DNA from 2 places in the Catenuloplanes indicus genome. Region 2 is predicted to be linked to the other one. Evidence: riboswitches for the same ligand, from Rfam matches in the RefSeq annotation. Region 2 holds a riboswitch; the other holds the start of a gene.
What was found. A riboswitch is a leader RNA that binds a small molecule or an ion and turns the genes downstream of it on or off. The one in region 2 is predicted to bind thiamine pyrophosphate.
Positions count from the first base shown of each region.

Region 1: it holds a riboswitch for thiamine pyrophosphate, as region 2 does, so the genes downstream of both, J2S42_RS18970 (thiamine phosphate synthase) here and J2S42_RS14430 (ECF transporter S component) in region 2, are expected to answer to the same signal.

Region 1 is NZ_JAUSUZ010000001.1:4,231,853-4,239,159, forward strand. Features, by position in the region: gene thiC (phosphomethylpyrimidine synthase ThiC) at 1-1,063, opposite strand, end outside; gene thiD (bifunctional hydroxymethylpyrimidine kinase/phosphomethylpyrimidine kinase) at 1,087-1,866, opposite strand; gene J2S42_RS18950 (thiamine phosphate synthase) at 1,863-2,429, opposite strand; gene J2S42_RS18955 (thiazole synthase) at 2,426-3,196, opposite strand; gene thiS (sulfur carrier protein ThiS) at 3,201-3,395, opposite strand; gene thiO (glycine oxidase ThiO) at 3,373-4,620, opposite strand; partial or broken gene J2S42_RS18970 (thiamine phosphate synthase) at 4,713-5,363, opposite strand; TPP riboswitch at 5,359-5,470, opposite strand; gene J2S42_RS18975 (ABC-F family ATP-binding cassette domain-containing protein) at 5,601-7,253, opposite strand; gene J2S42_RS18980 (class I SAM-dependent methyltransferase) at 7,303-7,307, opposite strand, start outside.
Region 2 is NZ_JAUSUZ010000001.1:3,222,135-3,229,441, forward strand. Features, by position in the region: gene J2S42_RS14415 (alpha/beta fold hydrolase) at 1-145, opposite strand, end outside; gene J2S42_RS14420 (TIGR03943 family putative permease subunit) at 106-834, opposite strand; gene J2S42_RS14425 (permease) at 848-1,882, opposite strand; TPP riboswitch at 1,942-2,051, shown strand; gene J2S42_RS14430 (ECF transporter S component) at 2,127-2,714, shown strand; gene J2S42_RS14435 (ABC transporter ATP-binding protein) at 2,715-4,094, shown strand; gene J2S42_RS14440 (energy-coupling factor transporter transmembrane component T family protein) at 4,091-4,861, shown strand; gene J2S42_RS14445 (PHP domain-containing protein) at 4,887-6,683, shown strand; gene J2S42_RS14450 (hypothetical protein) at 6,683-7,186, shown strand; gene J2S42_RS14455 (putative bifunctional diguanylate cyclase/phosphodiesterase) at 7,229-7,307, opposite strand, start outside.

The DNA.
Region 1 (7,307 bases), 1.0 Mb from region 2:
GCTGCAGATCCACGTTCTCCTTGATCTTGTGCATCGGCACGTGGCCCGGGCCCTCGATCATCACCTGGACGTCGTACTCCCAGGCGATCCGGGTCAGTTCGCCGAGCGTGCGCAGCTCCGCGAACTGCGCCTCGTCGTTCGCGTCCGCGATCGACCCCGGCCGCAGCCCGTCCCCGAGCGAGAACGTCACGTCGTAGCGCGCCAGGATGGCGCACAACTCCGCGAAGTGCGTGTAGAGGAAGTTCTCCTCGTGGTGTGCCAGGCACCAGGCCGCCATGATCGACCCGCCGCGGGAGACGATGCCGGTCACCCGGTTCACCGCGAGCGGTACGTACGCCAGCCGCACCCCGGCGTGCACGGTCATGTAGTCCACGCCCTGCTCGGCCTGCTCGATCACGGTGTCCCGGAAGATCTCCCAGCTCAGCGCGGCCGGGTCACCGTTCACCTTCTCCAGCGCCTGGTAGAGCGGGACGGTGCCGATCGGCACCGGCGAGTTCCGGACGATCGCCTCGCGCGTCTCGTGGATGCGTTTGCCGGTGGACAGGTCCATCACCGTGTCCGCGCCCCAGCGCGTCGCCCAGCTCATCTTCTCCACCTCCTCCGCGATCGAGGAGCTGACCGCGGACGTGCCGATGTTCGCGTTGACCTTCACCAGGAACGCCTTCCCGATGATCATCGGCTCGATCTCCGGGTGGTTGACGTTGGCCGGCAGCACCGCGCGCCCGGCCGCGATCTCGTCCCGGACCAGCTCCGGCGCGACGCCCTCGCGGATCGCCACGAACTCCATCTCCGGCGTGATCACCCCGGCGCGGGCGTACGCGAGCTGGGTCGGCCGCTCACCCGCGAGCGGGGTGCCGGGTCCGCGCACCGGGGCCACGTCGCCGCGCTCGGCGATCCACGGCCCGCGCAGCGGCGGCAGCCCGGCGGCGGGGTCGCTGCCCGGCCCGGACGTGTCGTAGAGCCGCACCGGCTCGCTGCCGTCGGTCAGGTCGACCTCGGCGAACGGCACCCGGACGCCCGGCCGGACACCGTCCACATAGGACTTACGGCGGACAGAAGTCACCACACACCTCCGTGAGAAGAGATCTAGAAAGAGAAGTGGTCCAGCGGTCCTCGGCCGCCGCCCACCTTCCACAGCCGCGCCCCGGCCAGGGCCGCGGCCACATATCGTTTGGCGGTCTCCAGCGCGGCGAACAGGTCGTCGCCGTGCGCGAGCCGGGCCGCGACCGCGGCGGAGAACGTGCAGCCGGTGCCGTGGTCGTTGTCGGTAGGCACCCACGGCGAGCGCAGCAGGCGCACCTCCTCGCCGGTCCAGAGCACGTCGACCGCGTCGCCGTCCTCCTCGCCGCCGGTCACCACCACGCACCGCGCGCCGCTGTCGGCGATCACGCGCGCGGCCGCGGCCATCTCCGCGACCGTCTCCACCGGCGTACCCGCCAGCGCGGCGGCCTCGTCCCGGTTCGGCGTGACCAGCAGCGCGTACGGCAGCACCCGCTCGACCACCGCGAGCGCGCCGAGCCGATGGCCGGACGTGGCGTACAGCACCGGGTCCAGCACCAGGTTGGGCAGCAGCCCGTCGCGGGCCCGCGCGGCCACCTCGTCCGCCACGTCGGCGCCGCCCAGCATCCCGATCTTGACGGCCGCGACCGGCATGTCGTCCAGCACCGCGTCGATCTGCGTGCCGACCACCGCCGCGGGCAGCGGGTGCACGTCCGCGACGCCGCGCGTGTTCTGCGCCGTGATCGCGGTGATCGCCGACGTGCCGTAGACGTGCTGCGCCGCGAACACCTTCAGGTCCGCCTGGATGCCCGCGCCCGCGCCCGAGTCGGAGCCCGCGACGGTCAGCGCGACCGGCGGCGTACTCATGCCGTCACCAGCTCGGCGACCAGCGCCGCGGGATCGGGCGCGCGCATCACGGCACCCATCACGGCCACACCGGCCGCGCCCGCCGCCACACAGGCCCGCGCGGCCGCGCGGGTCTCGATCCCGCCGAGGGCAAAAACCTTCGCCACGGTACGGCCGGCGAGCGCGCGCAGTCCGGACAGGCCCAGCGCCCGGTCGTACGCCGGCTTGGATCTGGTCCGGAAGACCGGCGAGATCGTGACGTAGTCCTCGGTGGTCAGCCGCGCCAGCTCGGCCTCGTCGTGGCAGGAGCGCCCGACCAGCGGCAACCCGGCCGGCGGGACGGGATCAGATGCGCTGAGGTGCACCGCGTCACCGCCGAGCGGGTCCGGCCCGGCCACGATCAGCCGCCCGCCGGCCGGCGCCAGGATAGCCCGCAGCTCGTCGGCCAACCCCCGTCTGCTGGCGGCGGGCAGGTCCTTCTCGCGGAGCAGCACGCAGCGTGCGCCGCCGTCGACCGCCGCTTCGATCGTCGCGGTCAGGCCGTGCGACGCCTGCGCCCGGTCCGTCACCACGATGAGGTTCACAGGTCCGGCCGCCCCTCGTCCGGCGTGGACGCGAGCGCGTGGAAGCGCCGCGGGATGCGGCCGGCGTGCGCGGCCAGGAAACCGGCCTCGACCGCGAGGCGCATCGCGGTCGCCATCCGCTCCGGGTCCTCCGCCCGGGTCACGGCCGTGGCCAGCAGCACCGCGTCGCAGCCGAGCTCCATCGCCAGCGCCGCGTCCGACGCGGTGCCGACGCCGGCGTCCAGGATCACCGGCACGTCCACGGCCTGGCGCAGCAGCCGCAGGTGGTGCGGGTTGCCGATGCCGAGGCCGGAGCCGATCGGCGAGCCGGCCGGCATCACCGCGGCACAGCCGGCGTCCGCGAGGCGACGGGCCAGGATCGGATCGTCGTTCGTGTACGGCAGGACCGTGAACCCGTCCGCGACCAGGCGTTCCGCGGCCGGCACCAGCTCGACGCCGTCCGGCAGCAGCGTGCGCTCGTCGCCGATCACCTCCAGCTTGATCCACGCGGTGCCGAACGCCTCGCGGGCCAGGTGCGCCAGCTTCACCGCTTCCGCCGCGGTCCGGCAGCCGGCCGTGTTCGGCAGCAGCCGCACGCCGGTCCGGCCCACCACGTCCAGCAGCCCGTCCGATGATTTCTGCGCATTTATCCGGCGTAGTGCGACCGTCACCATCTCGGTGCCGGACGCCTTGATCGCCCGTTCCAGCACGTCCAGGTTCGCCGCGCCGCCGGTTCCCAGGATCAGCCGCGAGCCGAATCGCTCGCCGCCGATGATCAGATCGTCCATCTCCTCACCCGCCCTGTGCCGCGCTGAGCACCTCGATGCGGTCCCCGTCGGACAGCGGCGTCTCCGCCCACCGCCCGCGTGGCACCACCTCACCGTTGACCGCGACCGCCACGCCCCGATGCGCGCCGGTCAACTCCGCCACCGCGTCCGCGACCGTGCCCGTCAGGTCGCGCTCGTCACCGTTCACCGTCACGCGCACGCCGTCCTCCGTTCCGTGAGTCACGCCGCCGGTCCGCGAATCGCGCCGCCGCGAACGCGTCCGGTGGCGCCGTGCCGTCCAGCAGCAACGTCGTGATCAGATCCGCGGTGACCGGGGTCAGCAGGATCCCGTGCCGGTAGTGACCGGCCGCCACCACGACCTCGCGACTCCCCGCGGTCCAGTGCCCGAGGACCGGCCGGTTGTCCGGCGAACCCGGTCGCGCGCCGGACTGCGCCTCGACCAGCGCGTACTCCTCGATCTCCGGGATCAGGCCGGCCGCCGCGCGGAGCAGCTCCAGCACCGCGCCCGCGGTCACGTCGTCGTCCGCCCGTTCGTGCGCGGTCGCGCCGACCACCACCTCGCCGTCCCGCCGCGGCACCAGGTAGACCTCGCGGCCGTCCGCGTACCCCCTGATCACGTGCGTGAAGCCGGGCTCCCGGTGCGGTGCGCGCAGCCGCAGCACCTCGCCGCGCACCGGCCGCACCGGCAGGCCGGTCAGCGCCGCCGTACCGCATCCGGCCGCGACCACCACCCGGTCGGCGTACACCTCGGACACGTCCGCGACCCGCCGTCGAACGAACCGCACGCCGGCACGCGCGGCCGCGATCCGCAGCGCCGCGGTCATCCGGCGCGGGTCCACCTGGTGATCACCGGAGATCAGCGCGCCGCCGCGCACCCGCGGGCTCAGCACCGGCTCGTGGGCACGCATCGCCGACGGCGTCAGCGGCTCGACGGCAAGACCCAGATCCCGCTGGTACGTGATGAGGCGCGTCGCGGCGGCCAGGTCGTCCGCGGTCAGTGCCACCGCGAGCGTGCCCTCGGAGCGGTATCCGACGCCGGTCCCGGCGGCGGCCGCCAGCTCCGCGGCGAAGGCGGGCCAGCGCGCGGCCGAGTCGACCAGCAGCGCGGTCAGTTCGGTCTCGCCGAAGTAGGCCTCGCCGATCGGCGCCAGCATCCCGGCCGCCACCTCCCAGGCCCCGTGCACCCCGCCGACCGCCGCCCGCCCGCCGCCGGCCGCCGCCGGTACGTGATCCCGGCCGGTCCACGGCGTGTCCCGGGCACCGGCCGCCACCGGCCCGGCGTGGCCGTCCACCGCCGGCGTGGCGTCGTCGTAGACCGCGACGTCGAATCCGCGCCGGGCGCAGGACCAGGCGATCGACAGTCCGATGGGGCCGCCGCCCACGATGCCGATCTCGGCCCGGCCGGAACGCCGATGGGTGGTCACCGCACACCTCCCCGGGCCGGCTCGGCGTCGTCCTGCCGATCCCGGCCGTGCTGGTCCCGATCGCGCTGATCGTGGTCGACCGCCGCGCGGGCCAGTTCCCGCAGCAGCTCACTCACCGCGCGCCCGGGATCGGCGGCGCCGCTGACCGCGCCGACCACCGCCACGCCGTGTGCGCCGGCCGCGAGCAGCTCCGCCACCCGGGCCGCGGTGACGCCCGCGATCGCGACCACCGGCACCGGCACCGCGCCGGTGACCGCGGCCAGCCCGGCCGGCCCGAGCGGCGACGGCAGCCCGTCCTTCGTGCTGGTCGCGTAGCAGGGCCCCACGCCTAGATAGGACGCGCCGCCCGCGATCGCGGCCCGTCCTACGCCGGAGGTCCGCGCGGTGGCGCCGAGGATCGCGCCCGGCCCGAGCACCCGCCGCGCCGCCGCGACCGGAAGGTCCAGCGCGCCCACGTGCCCGCCGTCCGCGCCCACCGCGAGCGCCACGTGCAGCCGGTCGTTGATCAGGCAGGTCGCGCCGGCCGCGGCGCACAGCTCGCGCACCCGTACCGCCAGCTGGTAGGCGTCCAGGTCGGTGGCGTCGTCCTCGACGCGCACCTGCACGACGAGCGGCCCGGTGGCGGCCCGGACCGCGTCCCCGGCCGCCGCGTGTGCCGCCAGCGCGGCCCGCACGGTGCCGACCGGGTCCCGGCCGGGGCGTGCGTCGGTGATGAGATGCAGTCGTCCTAGGGTCGCGTCCACATCGTCCACATCCTCCCTGCGCCGGCATGATCCGGATCAGGTTCGACGGTCGGGGGCTGCACAGCCCCCCTCTCAGCCCGGTGCACCGGACTCCCGTGGGGTTGTTGTGTTCGTGGCCGACCATACGCCGACGATTACGCAGACGTAAAGCCCCGTGACACAGCGCTCATTGACCTTGTCTCACCGCGCGCGCTGGTCCATGATCGCGCGCGCGGGCGCCCGCTCCGGAGTGTCCGGTCAGGCCACGTCCCAGACCGGCTCCGGCGTCTCGACGACCTCGCCGTCACCCTGGAAGAGCACGAACCGGTCGAACGACCGGGTGAACCAGCGGTCGTGGGTGACGGCCAGGACCGTACCGTCGAAGGCCTTCAAGCCCTCCTCCAGTGCCTCGGCCGAGGCCAGGTCGAGATTGTCGGTCGGCTCGTCGAGCAGCAACAGCGTGGCGCCGGACAGCTCCAGCAGCAGCACCAGGAACCGTGCCTGCTGACCGCCGGAGAGCGTGCCGAAGACCTGGTCGCCCTGCGCTGCCAGCTCGTACCGGTTCAGCACCCGCATCGCGCCGTGCCGGTCCAGCCCGAAGCGGTGCTCGTCGCCGCGCCAGAGGATCTCGACCAGCGTACGGTCGCGCAGCTCGGGCCGGTCGTGCGTCTGCGAGAAGTGACCGGGGCGCACGCGCGCGCCGAGCCGGGCCACGCCGTCGTGCGGTACCGGCTCCAGGACCACGCCGGAGATCGGTTCGGCGTCCGGCTCAGGGTCGGTGCCGCCGCGCGCGAGCAGGCGCAGGAAGTGCGACTTCCCGGTGCCGTTCGCGCCGAGCACGGCCACCCGGTCGCCGTACCAGACCTCCAGATCGAACGGGTACGTCAGCCCGTCCATCTCCAGCTGCTCGCAGACGATCGCCCGCTTGCCGGTGCGCCCACCGCCGAGCCGCATCGCGATCTCCTGGTCCTTCGGCGGCAGCGGCGGTGCCCCGGCCTCCTCAAACTTGCGCAGCCGGGTCTGCGCGGCCTGGTAGCGCGACGCCAGCCCGTCGTTGAACGCGGCCTTGTTCTTCAGCGTGAGGACCAGTTCGCGCAGCTTGACGTGCTCCTCGTCCCAGCGCCGGCGTGCCTCCTCCATCCGCTCGTGCCGGGCGCCGCGCGCGGCGTGCCAGCTGGCGAACCCGCCCGGGTGCGTCCACGCGCCGCCGCCCTCGACCGCCACCACCCGGTCCGCGGTCTGGGCGAGCAGCTCCCGGTCGTGCGACACGTAGAGCACGGACTTGCCGGACTCGCGCAGCCGCGCCTCCAGCCAGCGCTTGCCGGGCACGTCCAGGAAGTTGTCCGGCTCGTCCAGCAGCAGCACCTCGTCGGTGCCGCGGAGCAACAGCTCCAGTGCGAACCGCTTCTGCTGGCCGCCGGAGAGCGTGGCCACCGGCCGGTCGCGGACGCGGTCCCACGGGAGCTTGAGCGCGGCGACGCTGGCGGTGTCGAACGTGACCTCCGCGTCGTACCCGCCGGCCTCGCCCCAGGCGGCGAGCGCGGACGCGTACCCCATCTGGGTCTTCTCGCTCTCCGCCCGGTGCATCGCGGCCTCGGCCGCGGTCAGCCGCGCACCGGCGTCGCGCAGCGCGGGCGGGGAGAGCGACAGCGCGAGGCCGCCGAGCGTGGTCTCGTCCGCGATCATGCCGATGAACTGCCGCATCACTCCCAGGCCACCGACCCGCGCGATGCTGCCCTGCTGCACGGCCAGATCGCCGGCGATCATGCGCAGCAACGTCGTCTTACCGGCGCCGTTCGGCCCGACCAGCGCGATCTTGGCGCCCTCGCCGACGCGGAACGAGACGTCCTCGAACAGCACCCGCCCGTCCGCCAGCGTATGCCCCGCTCCGGCCACGTCCACATATCCCACGGCCGGATGATGGCCGATCCGGTGCCCCGCCGACCAGCCCTTTTCCGCGTCAGG
Region 2 (7,307 bases):
CCAGGTCCCACTCCGCGCTGTGCTGCGGGAAGCCGTGCAGCAGCAAAATCGGCTCGCCGTCCGCCGGCCCGCCGGCGCGGACGTCGAACGTGAACCCGCGGGCGGCTACTCGTACTGCTGCTTCGGCGCCGGGATCTCCTGCCACGTCTCGACCTCCAGGTAGGGAACCGTGGCCTCGTTGACCGGGTCCTTCGCCGTCTGCGCGGTGTAGGAGCCGGTGACCTCGATCCATGTGTCCGAGGGTACGGCGGCCGGCACGTTGCCGCTCAGACCGACCTTGATCGGCCGGCCGTCCGCGGCGCAGCAGCTGAGGATCATGCGAGCCAGCATCGGCTGCCCGTCCGGCCCCTGCGTGACGAAGCCGGTGAGCAGCAGCCGCCGGTCGGTCAGCGACTTCCCCTCGTCGAAGACGGCCCGGGACGCGTAGTCCAGCATGGTCACCTTGACCGGGTCGCCCTCCGGCAGCGCCGGGTAGTCGGACTCGGCCTGCTGGCCGGCGAGCGCGCTGCCGGACTGGCCGGCCGCGTAGGCGCCGAGCGCGGGCGGCGCGACCAACAGCAGGCCGAGCACCGGTAGGATCAGCAGCCAGCCGACGCGCGGCTCGTGATGTTTGTGCCCGTGGCCGTCGTCCTCCTCGTGGTCGTGCGCGACCTCCGGCTTGCGCAGGTCGTACCAGAGCGTCATCACGCCGGCCGCGATGAGCAGCAGCGCGGAGGCGATCAGGAACGGTTGCAGCATCTCCTTGACGTAGCGCAGGTAGAGATCGCCGATGGACGCCTTCAGGATCGCGCCGCCGAACAGCAGCATGATCACCGCTTGGGCCTGACGATTCATCCCCGAACCCCCATCACAGCAGCACCATCCCCACACCGGAGGCCACCAGGACCGCCGCCACGAACGTGGCCGGCGCGAACCGGGTGGCGAAGCGGCGCCCGAAGACGCCGATCTGCATCGAGATCAGTTTCAGGTCGACCATCGGGCCGACGACCAGGAACACCAGCCGCGACGTGAGCGAGAACTGGGAGAGCGAGGCGGCCACGAACGCGTCCGCCTCGGAGCAGATGGAGAGCAGCACCGCGAGCACGGCCAGCGCCAGCACGGCCAGCACCGGCTGCTCGGCGAGGCTCTGCAGCCACGCCTCCGGCACCACCACGTTGATCGTTGCGGCCGCGGCGGCGCCGATCACCAGGAAGCCGCCCGCGTGCACGATGTCGTGCCGGGTGGCGGCCCAGAACGCCTGCATCTTCGAGACGCCGTCGAGGTCGGGCCGGTGCGGCAGCTTGATCCAGTCGGCCTTGCCGAGGCGCAGCCAGAGCCAGCCCATCATCATCGCCACGATCAGGCTGGCGACCGCGCGGCCCACCACCATCTCCGGATTGTTCGGGAACGCGACCGCGGTGGCGGTCAGCACGATCGGGTTGATCGCGGGCGCGGCCAGAAGGAACGCGAGCGCGGCGGCCGGCGTGACACCGCGCCGGATCAGCGAGCCGGCGATCGGCACGGAGCCGCACTCGCAGCCGGGCAGCACCACACCGGCCGCGCTGGCCACCGGGACCGCCAGCGCCGGGTGCCTGGGCAGCGCCTTCGCCCAGAACGAGCGCGGCACGAAGACCGCGATCACGGCGGACAGCAGCACGCCGAAGACCAGGAACGGCACGGCCTGCACCATCACCGAGACGAAGACGGTGGTCCAGGTCTGCAGGACCGGCGCGGAGATCAGGCCGCCGAGCGGGTTGCGGAAGATCACCAGCAGCACCAGCAGCACGGCCAGCACCTCGACCGACCCGACCCGGCCGCCGAGCGGTGTGCGCCGCGGCGGCTTCTGACCGGGTGGCGGCGCGGCCGACCAGTCGATCTCGTCGTCCGAGAAGGTCTGCGTCACGCCCACAACCCTAGCGTCCAACAGCCGGTCACCCTGCGGTAGCGTCAGCGAGACAACTTCACATCCGACAGGGGAGCGCACAGCGCTGAGAGTGCGGCGGAGCACGCCGCAGACCCTCAACCACCTGATCTGGGTAATGCCAGCGCAGGGAGTTCGGTCTTCCACTCCATCGCCGCGCCACGGTTCCGTCCGCCGGAACCGTGGCGCGCGTCTTCCCCCCATCGTGTTCAGGGGGTAATACATCATGAGCAACACCTCAAACAGGTGGCGCACCGTCGACATCGTCGTCGCCTCGGTGATCGCCGCCGCGTTCGGCGTGGTCTTCTGGGCGTGGGGCCTGGTCTGGGGCGGCACCGAGGCCGCGTTCGCGTTCTTCCCGCCCGCGCAGGCGGTGCTCTACGGCGTCTGGCTGATCCCGGGCGTGCTGGCCGGCCTGATCATCCGCAAGCCCGGCGCCGCGCTCTACGCGGAGACGCTGGCCGCGATCATCTCCGCGCTCCTCGGCAACGCCTGGGGCACCACGGTCATCCCGCAGGGCCTGCTCCAGGGTCTGGGCGCGGAGCTGGCGTTCCTGGCGACCGGCTACCGCTCGTTCCGGCTGCCGGTCGCGGTGCTGTCCGGCCTGCTGGCCGGGCTCGCGGCCGCGCTCTGGGACACGTTCGCCTACTACGCCGCGAACGACCTGGTCACGTTCCGGATCCCGATGATCGTGATCACCGCGCTGAGCGCGGCCGTGATCGCGGGCGCGGGCTCGTGGGCGCTGGCCCGCGCGCTGGCCGCGACCGGCGTGCTCGACCGGTTCCCGTCCGGCCGGGAACGGGACCGGGTCTAGATGCGTGCCGACGTCCGGGGCTTCGGGTGGCGGTTCGCCGGCCGGCGGGACTGGGCCGTGCGCGGCCTGGACCTCACCGTCGAGGCCGGCGAACGCGTACTGCTGCTCGGTGCCTCGGGCGCCGGCAAGTCCACGCTGCTGGCCGCGCTCGCCGGGCTGCTGCCGGAAGACTCCGGCGAGTCCGAGGGCGTGATCAAGGCGGAGCACGCCGGGCTGTTGTTCCAGGATCCGCAGAGCCAGCTGGTGATGAGCCGCGCCGGTGACGACGTGGCGTTCGGCCTGGAGAACCTGGGCGTGCCCGGACCGGAGATCTGGCCACGCGTGGATCAGGCCCTCGACCTGGCCGGATTCCGCTACGGCCGGGACCGGCCGACCGCGGCGCTCTCCGGCGGTGAGGCGCAGCGGCTCGCGCTGGCCGGCGTGCTGGCCATGCGTCCCGGGCTGCTGCTGCTCGACGAGCCGACCGCGAACCTGGACCCGGCCGGTGCCGCGCTGATCCGGGACGCGCTGGCCCGCGCGCTCGGCCCGGACACCGCGCTGATCGTGGTCGAGCACCGAGTCGCCGAGGTTCTGCCGCTGATCAACCGAGTGGTGGTGCTGGCCGCGGGCGGCGGCGTGCTCGCGGACGGGCCGCCGGACCGGGTGTTCGCCGAGCACGGCGCCGCGCTGGCCGAGGCCGGCATCTGGGTGCCCGGCCACCCGATCGCACCCCGGCGGGCTACGCACGCGGCCGGCGACGAGGTGCTGCGCGCGGACCGCGCCACGGTGCACGGGCGCCTCGACCCGACCGACCTGGCCGTCCGGGCAGCGCACGTGCACGCGGTGCTCGGCCCGAACGGCGCCGGCAAGTCCACGCTGGCCCGGCTGCTCGGCGGCCTGCTCGCCCCGGACGCCGGCGCGGTCCGGGGCGCCCCCGCGCTGGCCGGGCCGGACGCGTCCCGCCCGCCGCACCGGTGGCGGGCCGCCGCGCTGGCCGGCCGGATCGGCTCGGTCTTCCAGAACCCGGAACACCAGTTCGTCACCGGTACGGTCCGGGAGGAACTCGCGCTCGGCCCGCGCCGCCAGCGGCGTACCCCCGATGAGGTGGAGAAGGTGGTGGACGGCCTGCTGGAGCGGCTGCGGCTGACCCGGCTGGCCGGTGCGAACCCGTTCACGCTGTCCGGCGGCGAGGCCCGGCGGCTGAGCGTGGCGACCGCGCTGGCCGCCGGCCCGGCGGTGCTGGTCCTGGACGAGCCCACGTTCGGCCAGGACCGCCGCACCTGGCTGGAACTGGTCGACCTGCTCGCCGCGCTGCGCGACTCCGACGGCGCCGCGATCGTCGCGGTCACCCACGACCCGGACGTGGTCGCCGCGCTCGCGGACGAGGTGACCACGCTGTGACGCCGGTCCTCGCGCGGCGCAACCCGGCCGCGAAGCTCGCCGCCGCGCTGCTCTTCTCGCTGCCGCTGATCGTGACGCTGGACCCGGTCGCCCCGGCCGTGGCGGTCGCGATCGAACTGGCCGTGTTGCCGCTCTTCGGCGTCCGGCCGCTGACGCTGCTGCGCCGGGCCGCCCCACTGCTGCTCAGCATCGCCGGCCTGCTGGTCACGCTGCTGCTGTTCGCGGCCGACCGGTCCGGCACCGTGCTGCTGGACGCCGGCCCGGTCGTGCTCACCACCGGCGTGCTGTGGACCGCGCTCGGCATGGCGCTGCGCGTGATCGCGATCGCGCTGCCCGGCCTGATCGTGCTGGCCACCACGGACCCGACCGACCTGGCCGACGCGCTGGTCCAGAACGCCCGGTTCTCGCCCCGGTTCGCGATCGGCGCGCTCGCCGCGTTCCGGATGATCCCGCTGCTCACCGACGAGTGGCGGACACTGGCCGCGGCACGCCGGGCCCGTGGCGTGGACGCGGGCCGCAACCCGGCCGCTGCGGTCCGGATCTTCGTCTCGGCCGCGTTCGCGCTGCTGGTCGGCGCGATCCGGCGGGGTGTGCGGCTGGCCACCGCGATGGACGCGCGCGGCTTCGACGCGCGGACACCGCGCACGGTCGCCCGGCGGCAGTCGTTCGGCTACCCGGACGCGCTGCTGATGGCGGCCGCGGCCGCGCTCAGCGCCGGGGCGCTCGCGATCAGCGTGCTGACCGGCGTGTTCCGGCCGATCATCTGACTATCGGATGCGCATGTTCGCATAGGTGACCCTGGCACGTCACCTGGCGTTAGCCATCGACGACGAGCGTGGCCGATGGATCATCGCGAACTCCAGGAGATGCGACATGGGCCACGGCCACCCGCACACCCACGATCACTCCCATGACCACGATCACGACCACGGCTCCACGCCGGACGCGCTCGACCTGTCCATCCCGGACAGCGAGCTCTCCCCCGCCGACGTGAGCCGCCGCGGCTTCCTGCGCAGCGCCGGCCTGCTCGGCGCGGCCGCCGGTCTGACCGGCGCCGGCACCGCCGCCGGGGTCCTCGGCACGCCGGACATCGCGGTCGCGCACGGCGGCTCGTCGCAGACCGGCGGTTTCACCTGGAAGGCCGGCGACCACCACATTCACACCCAGTACAGCAGCGATGCGAAGTACCGGGTCGCCGACCACGTGCAGCACGGCCTCGCGTACGGGCTGGACTGGCTGGTCATCACGGACCACGGCGGCGCCACGCACGCCAAGATCGGCGTCGAGAAGGTCAACCCGGACATCGTCGCGGCGCGCGAGACGTTCCCGGAGGCCCTGGTCTTCCAGGGGCTGGAGTGGAACATCCCGGCCGCGGAGCACGGCACGATCATCGTGCACCCCGGCAAGAAGGAGGTGGAGGTCCTCAAGGAGTTCGAGACCAACTTCGACGGCAGCGTCAAGGGCGCGTCCTCGCAGTCGGCCGCGAACGAGGCGCTCGCCATCGCCGGTCTCAACTTCCTCGCGGCCGCGAAGAAGAACCGCCGGGTCAGCGACGCGATGTTCTTCGCGAACCACCCGTCCCGCAAGGGCCTCGACTCGCCGCACGAGATCCGCGGCTGGCGCGACGCGCAGCCGGAGATCGCGCTCGGCTTCGAGGGCGCGCCCGGCCACCAGGCCGCCGCGATCCCGACCGCGGCGTTCGGCCCGGGTGGCGGCCGCGGCTTCTACGACAGCAGCCCGGGTGCGGACTCGTTCCCGGCGTACCCGCTGGAGAGCTACCGGACCTGGGGCGGCTTCGACTGGATGACCTCCACGGTCGGCGGCCTGTGGGACAGCCTGCTGGCCGAGGGCAAGCCGTGGTGGATCACCGCGAACTCGGACTCGCACAACGTGCTCTGGGACACCTCGATCCGCGGCGCGGGCAGCGACTTCAACGCGAACGGCCGCTACAACGACCCGCAGCACGGCGTGAAGCCGGACGTGACCGCCGGCGACTTCTGGCCCGGTTTCTACAGCCGCACGCACGTCGGCGCGGCCGGTGACGACTACCGCCACGTGATGGACGGCCTGCGCGCCGGCCGGGTCTGGGTGGACCACGGCGGCCTGATCAAGTCGCTGGACGTGCGGGCACGGGTACAGGGCGACCGCAACCGCCGGGGCGGCACCCCGCTCGGCGGCGTGCTGAAGGTCCGCAAGGGCACCGCCGTCGAGGTCACCATCGACGTCGAGCTGGCCGACAAGCCGAACTGGGCACAGCTGCTGCCGGTGCTGGCCCGGGTCGACCTGATCCAGGGCGCGGTCACCGGTGCCGCCGCGGACCGCGACGTGTTCACCGCGCCGCGGACCAAGGTGGTCACGTCGTTCGAGGTCGCGAAGGGCACGAAGCGGGTCTCCTTCACGTACTCGTTCGGCCGGGTCTCGTCGCCGTTCTACTTCCGCGTGCGCGGCACCGACGGCAACTTCACCCAGGCCGGCATCTACGGCGCCGCGGTGGACCCGGTCGGTCCGAAGCTGGACGTGGTCGGCGACGCCGACCCGTGGCTCGACCTCTGGTTCTACGCGAACCCGATCTGGGTCCTGCCCTCCTGATGTCCACCGTCCATCTCGGGCTGAGCCTCGGCCACGCCACCGACGCCGAGGCCGAGCACTGGCTGGCCACGCACCTGCCCGCCGTGCCCGGCCTGGTCGCGTGCACCCACAACGTGCCGGCGCCGCACCCGCACGTTGCGCTGAGCGTCGCGGCGCCGGAACGCGTCGTGCTGCCCGGGACGGACCCGGGCCTGCGGGCGGCGGCCGACGAGGCCGCCGCCCGGCACCGGGACCGCGTCTCCGGCCGCGCCGTCGTCTTCCCCGGCGTCGAGTCCCTGACCGGCGCGCTCACCGCCGCCGACATCCTGGACCGCAGCGCGATCGAGCGCGTCACGGTCCTCGGCGGCACCGACGCCGGGCCGGACGCGCTGATCGAGACCCGCGACTTCGTCCGGCCGCTCTTCCGTGCCGGAAAGCTGGAGCTGGTCCTGGTCCCGGTCGTCGGCGGCCGGTTCGCCCCGTTTGAGGTGCCGAACCCGACGCCGTGCTGCGCCGACCACTGATCACAAGCCTTCAGAAGCGGATGCTCCCGCTTCTGGTGTTTCTCAGACCATCGCCGCGAGGCGTGCCGCGAACGCGTCCGGGTGTTCCGCGCGGGCGTAGTGCCAGCCCTGCACCATGTCG